2 regions of the Bacillus sp. C-3-6 genome follow, and region 1 is predicted to be linked to the other one. Evidence: riboswitches for the same ligand, from Rfam matches in the RefSeq annotation. Region 1 holds a riboswitch; the other holds the start of a gene.

Region 1 (9,956 bases):
CTTGCCTTATATTGCACTGTATCAATGAACTTCGTTAACGGCTGAATAATACTTCTATAATGAGAATGTAATGTAACAAGCCTTACTTCAGGTTGCCACACCTTCCATTTCTCTTCAAATTTCTTTTCCTCTTCTCTGTCAAAAGCAACATATACAGCGATAACTTGATCTGCAGAAAGAGATTTCGCATAATTCAATGAATTTTCTACTACATGCGTCATACCTGCTACAGGAACGACAATTACATTCCCCTCAATTGGAATAAGAGGCTCGCAAGTTTTTAAACTTAATTGATCACCCACTGCATCATAATGCTTCTTAATTCGATGGAATAAGAAGATAATAACTGGTAAGAAAATAAGAATCGACCAAACTTGTGCAAATTTAGTTAAAAAGAACATGCTCATTACGATAAAACTAATAACTGCACCAATTAAATTAACCGTTAATTTTAAAGCCCATCCTTCAGGTTTTTCACGAAGCCACTTTAATACCATCCCTGTTTGAGAAAGTGTAAATGGAATAAATACACCTACTGCATATAACGGAATTAAATGTTCTGTTTGTCCTTGGAAAGCTACAATTAAAATAATCGAAGCAACTCCAAGTATTATAATACCGTTTGAGTAACCTAGACGGTCTCCTCTAATCGTAAACATTCTCGGTATGAATTTATCTTTTGCGAGGTTAACCGCTAATAAAGGAAATGCAGAATAGCCTGTATTAGCTGCGAGAATTAATATTAAAGCTGTTGTACCTTGTATGAAATAGTACATGAAATTACGTCCAAATGTTTGTTCAGCAATTTGAGAAACAACTGTTACTTCCTTACTCGGCGTCACTCCGTAATAATAAGCTAAAAATACAATTCCTGAAAATAACACAGCAAGTAATGCACCCATTGCAAGCAATGTTTTTGCAGCATTGTTTGGCGCAGGATCTTTAAAGTTCGGAATTGCATTTGAAATTGCTTCAACACCTGTTAAAGCAGAACTACCTGATGCAAATGCTCTTAACAGTAAAAACAAACTAATACCCGCAACCGGCGTTCCGATCGGCGTGTGTAAAGTTGGTGAAACGTGACCAGTCAAAATATTATATATGCCTACACCAATTAATATAAATAGGGCTAAAACAAATAAATAAACAGGATATGCTAAAACAGAAGCTGATTCCGTTACTCCTCTTAAATTTAAGATCGTAATAAATATAACAAATATAATCGCAATGATTACATTATGTGCATGTAAACTAGGAAAAGCAGATGTTAGCGCATCTGTACCTGCAGATACACTTACCGCAACAGTTAAAATATAGTCGACTAATAAAGATCCTCCAGCAATTAAGCCTGGATTCATCCCTAAATTTTCTTTTGATACAACATACGCTCCCCCGCCATGCGGATAAGCAAAAATAATTTGACGATAAGATAAAATAAGGGCTGTCAATAATACTAATACCCCAACAGCGATCGGAATGGAATACCAATAAGCGATCGCTCCCACACCTGCTAAAGCAATTAAAATTTGCTCTGGACCGTAAGCAACTGATGACAATGCATCAGAAGATAAAATAGCTAAAGCTTTCGTTTTATTAAGCTTTTGTTCTCCAAGCTCTGTTGATTTTAACGGTCTTCCAATTAAAAATCTTTTAATAGATGAAACCAATGCTGTCCACTCTCCAATAATTTTGTACGAACTTTTCTGCTTGTTACAGCCAGTAAACGATTTCTTCAGAAAACAAAAAATGTCTACAAGCCATAGCGAAATAGACTTGTAGACATTATTTTTTTTGTCGCACAAGCTCCACCTTCCTTCTCAATATAACGCTTACGAGGTTAGCTGTCGGATTCGGGCCTATGAGTAGCCCTACCTTTTTCAAGGATTCACCCCATCGGATTATGTACTAATCCGTAAAAACGGGTCCCCCGTACCATGCGGTTTCAGCGATTTAGAAAATTGAAACTGTGGATTATAATACTCCTTTATTTTCAAAAAGTAAACAAAAATTTTTAATAAGAAAAAAATTAAAATGATTGCGCATAATCCGCTGAGAAATATACATAATGAATATTAAAAATCCGCAAAGGAGACCCATATGTCTAAAGAAAAGAAGCCTATTTTTTCCGATTCATATTTAGATGCAGTAGCAAATGAAATTAATCAGTTATATGGTAAACGTGAACAGGAAATAAATTTGACAGATAGAACGAAAAGAAATAAATAATTTATCATACAAAAAAATAAAAAAGATAGCAATACACTTATATATTGCTATCTTTTTTATTTTTTCATACATCTAATTCTATTACAGATTTGTTAAAGGTCATCTCTTCATACACCTTTAAATTTTGATATATAGATTCTAATAATGGTGCCGCTATAGAAAATTTCTCTGCTACATCCAGTAAATATCCTTGCAAGTGCTTCCCTTCAATAAACGAACCCTTTTCCATATCACGTTGCATTGATGACTTCATATCATACGAAATTTTATCAATCGTTTTCATATGTTCCTGGGCAATATTAGCCTTTACTGGAGCTCCTAATACTCTCATGATTTGTACAGATTCCTCAAACACATTACGGATAAAATCACGGCCGCCTTCACTTTCACGGATTGGTCCAATTGGTGCACGCATTAACGTTGTCACACCTGACATTACAGTAATAAATAAATATTTATGCCACATATCTTGCGTAATATTTTCACTTAAAACAAAACTAGACTTCGTACCTGAAAATGCTTTAGAAATATGCTTTACTCTCTCTGAATTTTGAGACTTAATTTCTCCAAACACAAGTCTGTTGGCAGCGCTAGTTTGTACAATTTCTCCTTGATCGTTTAACGTCGTCTCGATAAAGCATAAACCGCCAATTACTTTTTCTTCGCCGAATTCTTTTTGTAGTAGTGATAAATGAGCGATACCATTTAACAATGGAATGATTACAGTATTATCGTCAACAAACGGCTTCAAATCTTGAATAGCCTCGTTTAAGTGATACGCTTTTGTTGAAAATAAAATAACATCAAATTGAGAAGTTCTCTCTTCTTTCGTTATTAATTTCGGTTGGAAGGAAAAATCCCCGTTAACACTTCGGATTACAAGTCCTCTTTCCTCTAATTGTTTTTTCCGTTTACTACGAACAAGAAACGTGACATCTTCTCCCTTCTCGACTAATCTGCCACCAAAAAATCCTCCGACTCCACCAGCGCCTAATACTAAAATCCTCATACAGCATGCCCCTTTTCAAAATACAATTTTATAACTTTTAGTATACATAACATTATACATGTCCTCTACTAAATAAGCTGAATTTTCACTCTCAATTGAGTATAAAAGAGTGGTTATTTTCAAATAAATTTGGGCATGTTGTTTCTATAGCATATATGGAAAGGACACAATGTAGATGGAGGCAATACAATCAATTGAGGAAAAAGGTGTAGCAACAGCTATATTCCAATTTATATTCCCGTTTTCGTTTAAAGCTGGATATGAACAAAATATGTTCCCTTTCTTACAAAAAAACGATTTTCTTCCTTTTCGGCTCGATCATCTCGATGATGAAAATACATATTATGGGGAGTTTAAAGTTTCACATCAAAATATGGAAGCATACTATCTTTCATTTACAAATAAAATTCTCTTTCCTCATTCAGAGCATCAAAAGGGCTTGCAACGTTATTCAAAGGACCTTAACTTAACTGGACATTTAACTACAAACCTTATTTCAATCCCATTCAAGATACACTCTATTGATGTAACACTTTGTCCTTATGAACTTGGCTTCTTAACAATTCGAAGAGAAGTAAACACTGCTCCAAACATGACTTTATCTGAAGCAATCGAATTCGCTGCTCGCTTCCGTGTACTTGAAACTAAAACTGATACAAATGAGTCTATTTGTATTGAATGTAACGGAAAAAAGTATTCCCAAGTTGAAAAATTCATTTTTGGTTATTTATTTCATGGCGTAACTGATTTCTTTGAAAAGAAGAGATTAAGAAGTTCATACTTTCAAACCTTCCCTTTCTTTGAAGACCAAAGAATGTACGTTCAAACTTTATTGTCACTAAAAGAAGGTATGGAACTTAATGAAGTGGATGTTTATCGTACTTCCAGTCTTTCCGGATTAACAAGTGATGGTAAACCATATGTAAGTGCAAATAACATTCCTTACATTCATGACTATTTAAAAAAACACGCTTACCAGAGATGGGCTCCAAATCGTTATTTCATTATGGAAGAACATATTTTTACATGTGTAACAAATGAAGGCGAACGCGAAATCTCTAAACTTGCTAGTCAAATGTACGGAGAATTTTATTACGCTTTATTATTAAACCTATTCCATAAAATTGTTTTATTAAAAATGGCAAACGCCTATGCTGAGCTAAACATTGAACAAGATACTAATGAAATAGAGAAATTAATTTATTCGATCAATTCGTTCACTGCTAATTATTTTTCTTTAGAATTAGTATCCCAATCACAAAGTGAAGATATTTTCTTCCGCTTAAGAAAACTTTTTAATATTGAGGTTCTATACTCAAACGCGAAACAAAATCTTGATAGTTTGTTTAAATATCAAGAAAATGTCGCCTCTAAAAAAGATAGCCTTTTATTATTAATTTTAACGCTCTACTCTGTAGTGGGCCAAATGTTAGGGTTTACTATGATTGACCTTTTAAGAAACACCGATTCAAACAAAATATCGTCCCCTCTTGAATTTTTCGCTCTATTAATTGCGATTAGCGGCATTGTCATTTCACTTATTTTAGGAGCCCAAAGTTTATATCAATGGGGTCTACAGCATAAACAAAGAAAAGCTTGGGTAAAACAAACGGTACTTTCTGCCGTTAAAGAGAAAGAGGATAAAAACTAAAGAAGGTGATTTTCAAATTCTTGGTGTGCTGCAGTAAGTGAAATTTTTATCAGCGATTTTCCGATTATATCAGCGCAACTCGAAATATATCAGCGATTTTTTAAATATATCGACTTACCGACAAAAAACGACAAATGACAGGACTGTATAATGAAAAAAGGGTGCTCCAAAATAAAACTTGGAGTACCCTTTTTATTATACGAATTCAGCTTACTTCCCTGCTTCGATTTTCTCTAATGCAGCAGCTACTTGCTCTTCCGTTAATTCATGTTGTATTACGTAGCGGTTACGTGGACTTACACGACATTCATGAGAACATGCACGTAAATATTTCGCTTCGTTTTCTTCAGAACATAAAATTTTCTTATTACATTCTGGATTTGAACAGTTTACATAGCGCTCACATGGTTCACCTGTAAAGTGATCTTTACCAACGATAACATGTTCTTTTTGGTTTACTGGAACAGCGATACGCTCATCAAACACGTAACATTGTCCATCCCAAAGCTCACCTTGTACTTCTGGATCTTTTCCGTACGTTACAATTCCGCCGTGAAGCTGACTTACATCTTCAAAACCTTCACGAACTAACCAACCAGAGAATTTCTCACAACGAATTCCACCTGTACAGTAAGTTAAAATCTTTTTACCTTCAAGTGTTTCTTTGTTTTCTCTAATCCAATCTGGTAATTCACGGAATGATTCGATATCAGGTTTAATCGCACCTTTGAAGTGTCCTAAATCAAACTCATAATCATTTCGTGCATCAATGATAACTGTATCTTCTTGTTTCATTGCCTCATAAAAATCTTTTGGCTCTAAATACTTCCCAGTTATTTCATGTGGGTTAATGTCATCTTCTAGACGAAGTGTAACTAATTCTGGACGAGGACGTACGTGCATTTTCTTGAATGCATGCCCTTCTTCTTCATCTATTTTAAATACGATACCATCAAAACGTGGATCATTATTCATTGCTTCCATGTATTTCTCTGTTTGCTCTACAGTTCCAGAACAAGTTCCGTTAATACCTTCTTTTGCTACAAGAATTCTTCCTTTTAATTCAAGTGCATTACAAAATTCTAAATGCTCTGCAGCAAATTCTTCTGGGTTTTCAATTGTTGTGTACATGTAATATAGTAATACTCTGTATGGTTTTGTAGTTGCCAATGTATTTCTACCACCTATCTAATTTTTAAAATCATGTATAAGTTAACGTTCATATCAAAACATATATAATAAGAAAATGAATCCCATTTTCTTTTCTTTATACTATTTTCTATCAGTTAACAAAAATAAAAAACAAGATTACACATCATAACACTATGGTTATGTTGTAATCCCAATATATTATATATCATACAATTGCAATTCCATCAATTAATATGCTGTATTATCAGCTTTATGTTCACATAAATTTCAAAAACAGCCCTTTAATTCACTATGTTTCCCCATGTCACCACACCATAAACTCCCAATTCATTTTACATTATCACACCATCCATTGCATAAAGGCATATAATTTGCATTAAGGAAACTTTCGTGTTCAAATGAAATTATCACATAACATATTTAAATGTATTGAAATAATGAGTAAGAATAAATACAATAATTTCATCAAGTTAACATTTTAAAGGGGAAAACTACTATGAATAAAGATATAACAAAAGATAAACATCTCCCTTCTGAAAGTACAACTGTACAATCAGCTCACTTAGCTTTAAGTGGAGAAACAAAAGGCTGGAAAAGACTGTTACCATTTTTAGGACCCGCTTTTATCGCGTCCGTTGCTTATATTGATCCTGGCAACTTTGCTACAAATATCGCAGCTGGTTCACAATATGGATATTTACTATTATGGGTTATACTCGCTTCTAACTTAATGGCTGTATTAATCCAAACTTTATCAGCTAAATTAGGAATTGCTACAGGAAACAATTTACCCGAAATAGCTCGTGAAAACTTTCCAAAGCCTGTGTCTATCGGCTTATGGATACAAGGTGAACTAGTTATTATGGCTACAGATTTAGCGGAATTTATTGGAGCTGCATTGGGGCTTTACTTACTATTTGGAATCCCCATGCTACCTGCCGCTTTAATTACAGCAGCCGGATCATTTATTATCCTTGAATTTCAACGTAGAGGATTTCGTCCACTAGAAGCTATTATTACAGGAATGATTTTCATTGTAGTAATTGCTTTTGGGATTCAAGTTTTTTATGCAAAACCAGAATTAAGTCCCCTTCTTTCAGGACTATTTATTCCAAAATTCCAAGGTGTAGACAGTATATTACTTGCAGCAGGGATTTTAGGTGCGACAGTTATGCCGCATGCAATATACTTGCATTCTGCATTAACACAACGCCGTGTGGTCGGAACAACTGACGAACAAAAGAAAAAGATTTTTCGTTTCGAATTTATCGATATTATTATTGCAATGGTTATTGCTGGAGCAATTAATGCAAGTATGTTAATTGTAGCAGCTGCACTATTTTTTAAAAATGGCTTGCACGTTGAAGATTTAGATGTTGCTTACACTCAATTTACCAATTTAGTAGGTCCTGTATCGGCTGCATTATTTGGGATTGGACTTTTATCAGCAGGACTATCTAGCTCTTCTGTCGGTACAATGTCGGGTGATATTATTATGCAAGGTTTCATTCGCATGCATATTCCGTTATATTTACGCCGATTTATTACAATGATTCCACCACTAGTAATTATCGCTTTAGGTGTAAATCCAACATACGCTCTAGTCATGAGCCAAGTCGTCTTATCATTCGGTATTGCATTTGCACTTGTACCACTTATTATGTTTACAAGTAATAAAAAGATTATGGGTGCACTCGTTAACCACCGTATAACAACATTTATCGCATGGATAATTGCTGCTCTCGTTATCGTTTTAAATATCTTCTTACTGTATCAAACATTTGTAGGGTAATGAAAAAAGGGTATTCCAATTTTTATTTGGAATACCCTTTTTCAATTCATTATTTGTATTAATCCTATAAACTCTTTTTAAGATAAATTATATAATCTATTTCCAGACAATAATTCCCTTACGCCTTGAATAATCTTTATTTTCAGATTAAATTATATAATAACAAATACATTCTATTTTCATGTGAAAAGGAGCGAAAATATGTTTCCTTTATTAAAAACTGAAAGACTCATTTTAAGAGAACTTACCGAAAAAGATGCACCACGTATACTACAATGCTTTTCTAATACTAATGTACTGCGCTATTATGGCCAAAAACCGTTACAAGATGTTGATCAAGTGAAACAAATCATTCATAACTTTAAGTTGAGCTACAATGCAAGAAGCGGTATAAAATGGGGAATCGAATTAAAAGACAAGAAAGAACTCATCGGTACCATTGGTTTTCACGATTGGTCTTCTGAGCATAAACGAGCCAATATAAGTTATGCCTTTTTGCCTGAACACTGGGGAAAAGGATATGCGACTGAAGCTGTTTCTGAGGTTATATCATACGGTTTCCATACGATTCATTTAAAGCGGATCGGGGCAATTGTATTTCTTGAAAATGAAGCTTCCAATAAAGTACTATTAAAATTAGGCTTTGAAAAAGAAGGTGTTCTAAAAAATTATATGTATCAAGATGATATCCCATATGATACGAATTTTTACGCTTTATTAAAATCAGTTTAATAGAATTTATGTGTAAAAAACCTTACTTTTAAAAAGTAAGGTTTTTTGTATTTATTCATTAGCAATATAAGCATTCTTATAAGTATAAATACCACCAAATTGATGTTTTTCAATCCCTTTTACATAATCCTTTTGTACATACGCTGAGCCAATATGATAAAGCGGTGCCACAGCTGCATCTTCTAATAATACCTGCTCAGCTTCTCGCAACGCTTCCCATCGTTTTTCCGTATCTAGTACAAAATCCGTTTTCGCTTTCTTTATTAATTCATCGTAACGAACATTAGAATAATTCATTTTATTATTCGGATTCCCTGTCGTAAATAACTCTAAATAACTAATTGGGTCTTTATAGTCAGGTCCCCAATTTGCCATAGTTATATCGTAATCACCTATTTGTTCTAACTGTAATTTTTGCTTAAATGGCTGTTGTTTAATTTGTATCGTTAACCCTTGCAAATTCTTCTCTAAATCACCTTTTATATATTCTGCCATACGTATTGCGTTATCTTGTTCGAACGTTAAGAACTCTAGGTTTACTTGTTCTACCCCAAGCTCTTTTTTCGCTTCTTCCCAAATTTTTTTCGCATTTTGCAAATCATATGAGGAAATATCTCCATTTTCTTTTCTAAAATCTTTACCAGTCACTTCATTTACATGACCAACTGGTACAAGTCCACTTGCAGGTTTTGCTCCGTTATTAATAAAGTGAGCAACGAAATCATCTTTATTTAACGCTAATGAAATAGATTGACGCACCTTTTTATTTGCTAACGCGTTATTTTTTTCATTAAAACGAAGCATAGCAATTCCAGGATCACTCGACATATGTAATTCCTTATTCCCTTTATACTTGTCTACAACTTGCGAATTAATAGGTACTCGATCCAAATCTCCGGCTTCATATAAATTTACAGCTGTCATTGTATCCTTTAGGATATGAAAGTTTATTTCATCTAATTTCACTTTCTTTCGATCCCAATATGTAGTATTTTTCTTTAATTGAAACTCTTGTTCATGCTTCCATTTTTCTAATACAAATGGACCGTTATATATGAGATTACTAGGTTCCAATGCATAATTGTTTCCTTGTTCTTTCAAAAATGATTCATGCTGTGGTAAGTATATAGGTAGTGCTAACAACTGTAAAAAATACGGAACTGGCTGTTCGAGTTCAACTTCTAACGTATAATTATTTATCGCTTTAACCCCAAGTGCATCAAGAGGCATTGTTCCCTTATTGATCTCTTTCGCATTTTTTACATAAAAGAGCATGGACGCATATTGAGAGGCTGTTTCAGGGTTAATTGCACGTTTCCAAGCAAATATAAAATCATTTGCTGTTACATTATCCCCATTTGACCATTTTGCATCTTTACGCAAGTCAAATGTAT
Region 2 (9,956 bases), 990 kb from region 1:
TTAAAAAATTTGGCTGGAATAATATTGTGCTAGATCCCGTTATGATCGCAAAAGGCGGTGCATCATTATTACAGCAAGAAGCAGTTCATGCATTAAAAGAATATTTATTACCAGTAGCAACCGTTATAACACCGAATGTTCCAGAAGCAGAAGTGTTAACTGGGATGGAGATTCATAATGTTGAAGATAGTAAGGAAGCTGCAAAAGTATTGCACGAATTAGGTGCTAAATATGTGCTTATGAAGGGCGGACATGCAGAATATCAAGGTAATGAAGTAATTGATTTCCTCTTTGATGGAGAAGAATTTATTGAGTTTAGAAGCGAGCGAATTCCTTCAAAGCAAACGCACGGAAGTGGGTGCACATTTGCTTCAGCGGTTACAGCAGGACTTGCGAAAGGATACTCAATTGAAGATGCTGTTCAAGAAGCAAAACGATTTATTAGTATAGCAATTGAAGAGCCATTGAATATTGGTAGTGGTCATGGACCGACGAATCATTTTGCGTATAAAGTGAATAGAACGCGTGTATAGATAAGTGAAAAGCCAGTTTTATAACTGGCTTTTTTTCTGTTTACTTTTTCAAAATACAGGAGTAATATATCAGCCAGAATATATTTTTTTGTAAACGCTGAGTCCAATTATATGGAGCGGAGGAACCAATTTGTGCAGTGTCACTAGGGGTGAATCTTTCAAATTTGAAAGTAGGGCTACTCTCAAAGCCCGAATCCGACAGCTAACTTCGTAAGCGTCTTGAGAGAGGACGGTGCCATGATGGATACATCACTTCATCGATCTGATTAGTATAGGGGAATATCAATCTATGTTTGATTTCTTTTATACTAAGGAGGATGAGGTACATGGAACTAACACTTATTTGTGTTGGAGAAGAAAGTAAGGTAAATAGTTTAAGAGATCTAGTTGCATTTCAACATGAGTTAGTTATTTTTACAGCAAATGAAGAGGTAGCGGCTGAAGTTAGGAATTGTGGGTTTGATTGGACTTATAGTTGTAGTAAGGAGCAGGATTTTACTAGTATTTGTGAGTGTATTAAGAAGGTCATTTTACTAGGGGATGAGCTTCCAATCGTTAGTTTCTTCACAGAACACATTCGTTTTTCTTTTCAAGCACCTATTACTGTTGTTACAAGGAATAAACGATATCCAGCGAGGCTCTATGAAACAATTGGAGCTAAGTTTGTCGTGTTTACAAATTGTGATAATATTTCTTTTTTATTTTTTGAATAGGGCGGGGGAAGAAATGATGAAGGTACTATTACTTGGAGATATAGCAAATCGTTGGGCAGTATCGGTAGAGCGAGTTCAAGAATTGGTCCAGATTGATCCCCTTTTTCCAGGGCCATATATTATATTACCATCAAAAGATGCTTTGTATTTAGAGATGGATATTACTGAGTATGAGCAGCTACATGCAGAATTGACACAAGTTTATATTCGTGGGAGAAATTTACGTGCATTTTTACGAGGAGAATAAAGGTTGAATAAAAAAGAGCGAATGCTGAGTGCAACAAGCTATGCACTTCATGTCATTCGCTCTTTTTATTTCATATTTAAAAGGTCATTTTTAAGAAAAGAAAAGAGAAATAAAGAAAATAGATGAAATAATAGTAATAATCTTCAATGTAAGCGTTTAAATGAATGTAAATATTATTATTTTCAGCAATTTCGCCCTTTACAAGTGAAATATAGAGGAGTATATTTACTCTCATAAATCATTCATAAAATTTCCAAAAAAACCTAAAATCGCTGAGTTCCAGAAATGGAGCGGGGGAACCAATTTTGTGCATCGTCACTTGGGGTGAATCTTTCAGTTTTGAAAGTAGGGCTACTCTTTAGGCCCGAATCCGACAGCTAACCTCGTAAGCGTTTAGAGAGGAGGTTTACTTTTTGTTGTTCATTTTTTGAACACTGAGTAGAGCTCAGTGTTCTTTTTTAATATTTAAATGGTAAATTTTAACAAAAAGAGAGGGATCGTTATGTTAGATGTTGTAATGGTCGGGATTTTTATTTTATTAGTTGCATCGATGGCAAGTCTTGCAAGTTGGTCAGATAAAGTTGTGAAAGAAGGAAAGCAATCATGATGATTGTCTTATCGGTTATTGTCGCAGCAATTACAGTGTATTTAGTGTATGCATTATTAAATCCAGAGAAGTTTTAATTAGGGGGAATTATTCATTATGATTTGGGTTGCAGTCATTATTACAATGCTCTTGTTTATTTTAGTAGCAAAGCCAACGGGGATTTATTTAGAAAAAGCTTTTCAAGGTAGCAAAACGTTAGATAAAGTATTCGGGCCTTTTGAAAAACTTATTTTTAAAATTACGGGTGTAAAAGCATACAATCAAACGTGGAAACAGTACGCATTATCATTAGTTTTATTAAATGGATTTATGATCGTTGTCGTATACTTCATTTTCAGATTACAAGGTGTGCTGCCACTAAATCCAGCGCATATTGAAGGGATGGAGCCTACGCTCGCTTTTAATACAGCAATTAGTTTTATGGCTGATACAAACTTACAGCATTATAGCGGTGAAAATGGTTTATCTTATTTATCACAATTAATCGGAATTACATTTTTAATGTTTGCGGCACCAGCAACGACATTAGCGCTCGTTATGGCTTTTATAAGAGGACTTGCTGGAAAAGAACTTGGTAACTTTTTCGTTGATTTTACGAGAGCGTTAACGAGAGTGTTTCTTCCTATCGCATTTATTGCGGCACTAGTTTTTGTCGCACTTGGCGTACCACAAACGTTAGATGGGGCGGTTACAGCACAAACGATTGAAGGTGCAAAGCAAAGTATTTTACGCGGACCTGTTGCATCATTCGTTTCCATTAAGGAACTTGGAAATAACGGCGGTGGATTTTTCGGAGCAAACTCTACGCATCCTTTCGAAAATCCAGGACAAATGAGTAATATTTTGCAAATGATGCTTATGATGTTATTACCAACAGCACTTCCATTTACGTACGGACGAATGGTCGGAAATAAAAAACAAGGCCGCATCCTTTTCGTGTCACTATTTATGGTATTTTTACTAGGGTTTATAACGATTACGACATCTGAACTAAACGGGAACCCGGCATTAAATGGAATGGGTATCGAACATGTACAAGGAAGTACAGAAGGGAAAGAAGTACGATTTGGAACAGTATTTTCTTCACTATACGCAACAGTAACGACAGCTGCTGAAACAGGCGCTGTTAATACGATGCATGATACGTTAACACCAATTGGTGGTCTAGTTCCCCTCGTAAATATGATGTTAAATACAGTGTATGGCGGAGTTGGAGCAGGCTTTGTAAACATTATTATGTATGCAATTATCGCGGTGTTTATATCTGGGTTAATGGTTGGACGGACACCAGAGTTTTTAGGTAAAAAGATTGAAGGTAAGGAAATGAAATTAATCGCAGTCACGATTTTATTTCATCCATTGCTCATTTTAGGATTTTCGGCATTAGCTCTTTCAACAAATTTAGGAACGGATGCTATTTCTCATTCCGGTTTCCACGGTTTAACACAAGTTGTATATGAATATACATCGTCAGCTGCGAATAACGGATCTGGATTTGAAGGATTAGGAGATAATACACCGTTTTGGAATATTACGACTGGTTTAGTTATGTTTTTAGGACGCTACTTCAGTTTAATTACGATGCTAGCTGTGGCAGCTTCGTTGAAAGAAAAAACGGTAGTGCCAGAAACAGTTGGAACGTTCCGTACAGATAATAGTTTATTTGGTGGCATCTTCATCGGAACGATTGTAATTGTCGGTGCATTAACATTTTTCCCGATGTTAGTACTCGGACCAATTGCAGAATTTCTTACATTGAAGTAATGGAGGGTAAATGATGAGACCGGTAGTAGTAAAAGAAAAACAATTAAATAAGTCACAAATACATGCTGTAGAAGATGAAGTTAGACAAGCGAAAACGATGGATCGTGATATCGTAACACATGCGATGAAACAATCCGTTGCGAAATTGAATCCGAAAGTCATGATAAAGAATCCGATTATGTTCGTTGTGGAAATTGGATTTATCATTACGTTCATTTTATCTTTTCTTCCAAGCAGTTCTAGTAGTATACCAGGATGGTTTAATATAACAGTTTCTCTCATTCTATTATTTACAGTTTTATTTGCGAATTTTGCAGAAGCATTAGCAGAAGGCCGTGGTAAAGCACAAGCCGATTCTTTAAAGCAGTCGAAGAAAGATGTGTTTGCAAATGTTGTAAAAGAAAATGGAGACATTGTCCAAGTTTCAGCAACTGATCTTAGAAAAGGTGACGTTGTTATCGTAAAACAAGGAGAAATGATTCCGAATGATGGCGAAGTAATCAAAGGATTAGCATCTGTAGATGAATCTGCAATTACAGGGGAATCAGCTCCTGTTATAAAAGAAGCAGGCGGTGATTTTTGTTCCGTAACAGGTGGAACGATGGTCGTAAGTGATGAAATTACAATTGTCATTACGAGTAATCCTGGTGAATCATTTATCGACAAAATGATTTCTTTAGTAGAAGGAGCTGCTCGTCAAAAAACGCCGAATGAGATTGCTTTAAATACAGTATTAACGAGCTTAACTCTTATTTTCTTGATCGTCGTTGTGACGTTGCCGATTTTTACAAATTATTTAGGTTTTCAAATTGATACAGCTGTACTCGTAGCATTGTTAGTATGTTTAATTCCAACGACAATTGGTGGTTTGCTATCAGCGATTGGTATTGCTGGGATGGACCGGGTGACAAAATTTAACGTGTTAGCGATGTCAGGGAAAGCAGTAGAAGCTGCGGGCGATATTAATACAATTATTTTAGATAAAACAGGTACAATTACTTTTGGAAACCGGATGGCTCATACATTATTGCCTGTAGGAAATGAAACGATTGAGCAAGTTGGAAAGTGGGCTGCTATTAGTTCTGTTTTAGATGAAACGCCAGAAGGTCGATCTGTTATCGAGTATGTGCAGGGAAAATCTATATCATATAATAGAGAACTTGCAGAACAAGGGGAGTTTGTTCCGTTTAAAGCAGAAACGAGAATGAGCGGTGTTGATTTACAAGACGGAACGAAAGTGAGAAAAGGTGCTGTCGGTGCTGTTATTGAATGGGTTGGGTCACAAGGTGGAACAATTCCGAAAGATGTAAATCAAAAAGCAGACTTAATTTCAAAAGAGGGCGGAACACCACTTGTAGTTGCAGTAGATAATCGTATTTACGGTTTAATTTATTTAAAGGATACAGTAAAACCGGGTATGCGTGAGCGTTTTGAACAGTTGCGTCAAATGGGGATTAAAACGGTTATGTGTACAGGTGATAATCCGTTAACAGCAGCAACGATTGCAAAAGAAGCAGGAGTAGATGAATTCGTTGCCGAGTGTAGACCAGAAGATAAAATTGCGGTTATTAAAGCAGAGCAAGATAAAGGGAAACTTGTAGCGATGACAGGTGATGGTACAAATGATGCTCCGGCATTAGCACAGGCTGACGTTGGATTAGCGATGAATAGTGGTACGACAGCTGCGAAAGAAGCAGCAAATATGATTGATTTAGACTCGAATCCAACGAAAATTATTGAGGTTGTAGGAATTGGTAAGCAATTGTTAATGACACGTGGTGCATTGACGACATTTAGTATTGCGAATGATATAGCGAAATATTTTGCAATTATTCCAGCAATGTTTACACTTGCGATTCCGCAAATGGAAGCACTAAACATAATGAAGTTAACATCACCACTGTCAGCGATTTTATCAGCATTAATATTTAACGCTGTTATTATTCCATTACTCATTCCGTTAGCGATGAAAGGTATTGCATATAAACCGATGAGTTCTAATGCATTGCTTAGCCGAAACTTACTTATTTATGGGCTTGGCGGAGTTATCGTTCCGTTCATTGGAATTAAAGTAATTGATATAATTGTCGGCTTGTTCATATAAGGAAGAGGGGAAAAAGATGGAAAAGAAACAAAGTATACTATCACCAATTATCCGTATTACTTTTACATTTCTAGTGTTGTGTGGACTTGTATATCCACTTATTGTTACTGGTATTGCACAAGCCGTGATGAAGGATAATGCGGATGGAAGTCTAATATATAATGATAAAAATGAAGTGATTGGTTCTAAATTAATCGGGCAAAACTTCACGGATCCACGTTATTTTCAAGGGCGTGTTTCTAGTATTGAATATAAGGCTGAAGCATCTGGTTCAAATAACTATGCACCATCTAATCCAGATTTAGAGAAACGAGTAGAGAAAAGTATTGAAGAGTGGAAGAAACAAAATCCGAGCGTTCCAGTAACAGAAGTACCTATAGATTTAGTGACAAATTCAGGTTCAGGGCTTGATCCTGATATTAGTCCAAAGGCGGCCTCGGTGCAGGTGGATCGCATTTCAAAATTAACGAATATTTCGAAAGAAAAACTTAATCAATTGATTAAAGATCAAACAGAAGGTGCTGCACTTGGTTTATTTGGAGAAGATCGAGTGAATGTCTTAAAGCTAAATTTAGCATTACAAAAATTAATGAAATAGTAACAGTGCTACCTCAATCTAACGGATTGAGGTAGCGTTGTTTCGAATGAAAGGTAGTGTTTATTTTGTATGCAGATGATTATGAATCGAAGTTTCAAAGGCGAACGCCAGAGGAATATTTAGAATATATTCGTCAGCAAAATCGCGGAAAGTTAAAGTTATATGTAGGAGCAGCTCCAGGCGTAGGAAAAAGTTATAAAATGCTCTTTGATGCAAGGGAAATGAAAAAAGATGGAATTGATATTGTAATTGGTTTAATTGAAACGCATGGAAGAAAAGAGACGGAAGAAGCAATTGCTGATTTAGAAAAAGTTCCTTTGAAAGAAATACAGTATAAAGGAAAGGTATTTTATGAGCTTGATGTGGAAGGAATAAAAAAACGCGCGCCGCAAGTAGTCGTAGTGGATGAACTTGCGCATAGTAATGTTCCTGGTTCTAAGCATAAAAAACGTTATATGGATGTGCAGGAATTGTTAGAGGCTGGTATATCGGTATTATCAGCTTTTAATATTCAACATTTAGAAAGTGTTCATGATATTGTAGCTCAAATTACGAATGTAAAAGTAAGAGAACGAGTTCCAGATTTTATTTTACAAAAAGCAAATGAAATTCAGCTCGTTGATGCAACACCGGAAGTACTTCGGAAGAGGTTAATAGACGGAAAGATATATAAAGAAGAAAAAATTCAGCAAAGCTTACAAAATTTCTTTACGCTTAATAATTTAGGAGCACTTAGGGAATTATCACTTCGCGAGGTTGCCGATGATATGGACGAGAAAATTAGCCAAACAGTAATAGAACCAATTGGCGTAAAAGAAAAAATTCTTGTTTGTGTACAATACAGTTCAACAGCGGAGAAATTAATAAGACGGGGATGGCGCATGGCTGATCGGTTAAATGCTGAATTGTATGTATTAAATGTTGAAAGAGAAAATATAGACTCTCTTTCAGCTGGTAAAAAACAAACAATTGAAGAGTGGAAGACGCTCACGAATCAATTTGATGCAAGTTTTGTATTAGAAGAAGCAAAGGGAAGAAAGCCAGCAGATGTTATTATTGAAGTGGCAAAAAGATTACAGGTGACGCAAATTTTACTTGGACAATCGGCTAGAACAAGGTGGGAAGAAATACGAAAAGGCTCTATTGTAAATGAAATTATGAGACAAACAAAGTATATTGATATTCATATTGTTGCGGATCAAAGAGGATAAATAGAGCCGACCTTTTTGGGGGCTCTATTTTGCTTTTTGTACAGAATGAAAACTTAGCATTTTCATTGCATATAAGATTACAAGTAAAAACATAATTGCGCCTAGGAAGAAAATCCAAAAGTAATTTTGGTTAAATAAAAGAAATCCACCTATAAGTGGCCCTGTGCCCATACCAAGATAGCGGATGAAGTTGTACATACCGATAGCTGTTGCACGTTCTTGCACGAATTCTTCTGTTAATAAAGTAGTGTGAGTTGGCATAGAAAGTCCCATACTAAAACCGTACAAAGATGTAACGATAATGATGAATGGGATATTGATGTTATATATGAAAGAGAATAAAAAGACACATATAATATTGAAGTAACTCGTAATAAATAAAGTTTGCTTTGTTGTGAGGCGTTTTTGCAAAAACTTGTAGCAAAAACTTCCTAGCATGATAGAAAGAGACATTGGTACAAACATAAGACCAATTTCACTTGCAGCTAGATAAAATGAATTTGCTAAAATGCTCGGTAAAAAAACGAGAAAGCAAAAGTAAATACAAAATTGAATGAAGCCAATAAGAGTAATAGAAAATCCAGTTTTATTTTTTAAGATAAGAGAGTAGTTCTTTTGTGCTTTAGACTGCTTAATTACATTTGGCTTTGTTTCTGGAAGTAGTGAAATGTTTATAATTAATAAGATAATGCCAAGTGTAGATAAAAAGAGAAATACAGATAAGTGACCATTTATACTGCCAAGAAATCCACCTATGAGAGGAGCCATTGCAGGTGCGAGGGCAAGTAACATTTGGTATAGGCTCATCGCTTCTCCGCGTTCTTTTCCTTCAAATAAATCGCCGATAATCGTTGCTGAAACTACAGGTATAGCCGCTATTCCTATAGCTTGAACAGCTCTAAAAAAGAGAAATAAATAAATGTTTGCCGAAAAAGCACATCCGATTGAACCAATTGTACTAATGACTAAACTAGGGATAAGGACAGATTTTCTCCCTTTTGTATCAATTAAAGGTCCATATACGAGCTGCATAATTGCAAGAATGAATGTGAAAAGTGAAACTGTTACATTTACAAGATAAAGAGAAGTGTGAAAAGAATTTTGAATCATCGGTAAGATAGGTGTGTAAATATTTTGAGCGAAGGAACCGAGTAAGGCACTAATACAGACAACATATAAAATGAAAGTTAGTTTAGATTTTTTCATCTTGTTAACCTCCTTGTATTTTTGGTTTCCTTGGAAACTAAATTTATTTTAACATGATTTTCTCACTTGTAAAGATGAAAAAATAATTTTAAAATGGTATATAGTTAAATTGTTTCTTTGGAAACTTAGGAGGCGAACGGATTGAAGCATACAACGAAGCAAATGGAAATACTGTCGGACATTCGTACACTTTTGCATAAAAAAGAAGAACATTTAAAACGACAAAACGAGAAGTTTCTTCGTGAGACAGGTGTAAGTAGTATGTCTTTATCTGAGTTACATGTAATCGAATGTATCGGAAAAAATGGTTTGATGAATGTAACGGCAATTACGACAGAAATGGGCATGACGAAGGGAGCAATCTCTAAAATTTGTACGAAGTTGTTTCAAAAGCAATTCGTTGAGAAGATGCAAATGTTAGATAATCAAAAAGAAATCTTCTTCAGCTTAACGGAAAGCGGAAATGAAATATATAAAGCTCATGAAAAATTGCATAAGCAAGCTGAAGAAAAGTGGTTGTTACTTTTAGATGGATATACGAAAGAAGAGCAAGACTTTATTCAAAGGTTTATAAAGGATGTCTCCGATCATTTGGAAATATAATTGGAAGAAAAAACTCCTTTTTCTCAAGTCTTTTAAATATAATTTCTGAAAGAACTCATATATAATAGAAAAAGATACTTAACATGGTGAATAATTAAAGAGTCAATATATATAGAGGAGAGAGTAACATGCTTGAAAATACGGGGTTAGTATTAGAAGGCGGCGGTATGCGTGGTGTATATACGGGTGGGATATTAGAATACTTTATGGAACAAGATTTATATTTTCCATATGTAATCGGTGTATCAGCTGGTGCTTGTCATGCAGCGTCGTATCTTTCCAGACAAAGAAATAGAAATAAAACGGTCAATATTGATTATGCATCACATCCGAAATATTTGTCGTATAAAAACTTATGGAGAAAACGTCA

The links. Region 1 has a riboswitch for cyclic di-AMP ahead of ACW0JX_RS09230 (APC family permease). Riboswitches for the same ligand answer to the same signal wherever they lie in the genome.
Region 2: linked by a shared signal. The riboswitch ahead of ACW0JX_RS03985 (SipW-dependent-type signal peptide-containing protein) and the one ahead of ACW0JX_RS09230 (APC family permease) in region 1 are both predicted to bind cyclic di-AMP.

Annotation. Positions count from the first base shown of each region.
Region 1 is NZ_CM137247.1:1,774,342-1,784,297, reverse strand. It holds gene ACW0JX_RS09230 (APC family permease) at 1-1,667, opposite strand, end outside; cyclic di-AMP (ydaO/yuaA leader) riboswitch at 1,812-1,958, opposite strand; gene ACW0JX_RS09225 (hypothetical protein) at 2,098-2,226, shown strand; gene panE (2-dehydropantoate 2-reductase) at 2,291-3,235, opposite strand; gene ACW0JX_RS09215 (hypothetical protein) at 3,411-4,886, shown strand; gene trhO (oxygen-dependent tRNA uridine(34) hydroxylase TrhO) at 5,097-6,056, opposite strand; gene ACW0JX_RS09205 (Nramp family divalent metal transporter) at 6,535-7,830, shown strand; gene ACW0JX_RS09200 (GNAT family N-acetyltransferase) at 8,032-8,562, shown strand; gene ACW0JX_RS09195 (peptide ABC transporter substrate-binding protein) at 8,614-9,956, opposite strand, start outside.
Region 2 is NZ_CM137247.1:780,200-790,155, forward strand. It holds gene thiD (bifunctional hydroxymethylpyrimidine kinase/phosphomethylpyrimidine kinase) at 1-533, shown strand, start outside; cyclic di-AMP (ydaO/yuaA leader) riboswitch at 619-766, shown strand; gene ACW0JX_RS03970 (hypothetical protein) at 860-1,246, shown strand; gene ACW0JX_RS03975 (hypothetical protein) at 1,260-1,493, shown strand; gene ACW0JX_RS03980 (hypothetical protein) at 1,497-1,619, shown strand; cyclic di-AMP (ydaO/yuaA leader) riboswitch at 1,754-1,899, shown strand; gene ACW0JX_RS03985 (SipW-dependent-type signal peptide-containing protein) at 1,996-2,100, shown strand; gene kdpF (K(+)-transporting ATPase subunit F) at 2,100-2,177, shown strand; gene kdpA (potassium-transporting ATPase subunit KdpA) at 2,197-3,864, shown strand; gene kdpB (potassium-transporting ATPase subunit KdpB) at 3,878-5,968, shown strand; gene kdpC (K(+)-transporting ATPase subunit C) at 5,985-6,566, shown strand; gene kdpDN (KdpD-like non-kinase potassium sensor) at 6,623-7,777, shown strand; gene ACW0JX_RS04015 (MFS transporter) at 7,802-8,983, opposite strand; gene ACW0JX_RS04020 (MarR family transcriptional regulator) at 9,125-9,586, shown strand; gene ACW0JX_RS04025 (patatin-like phospholipase family protein) at 9,715-9,956, shown strand, end outside.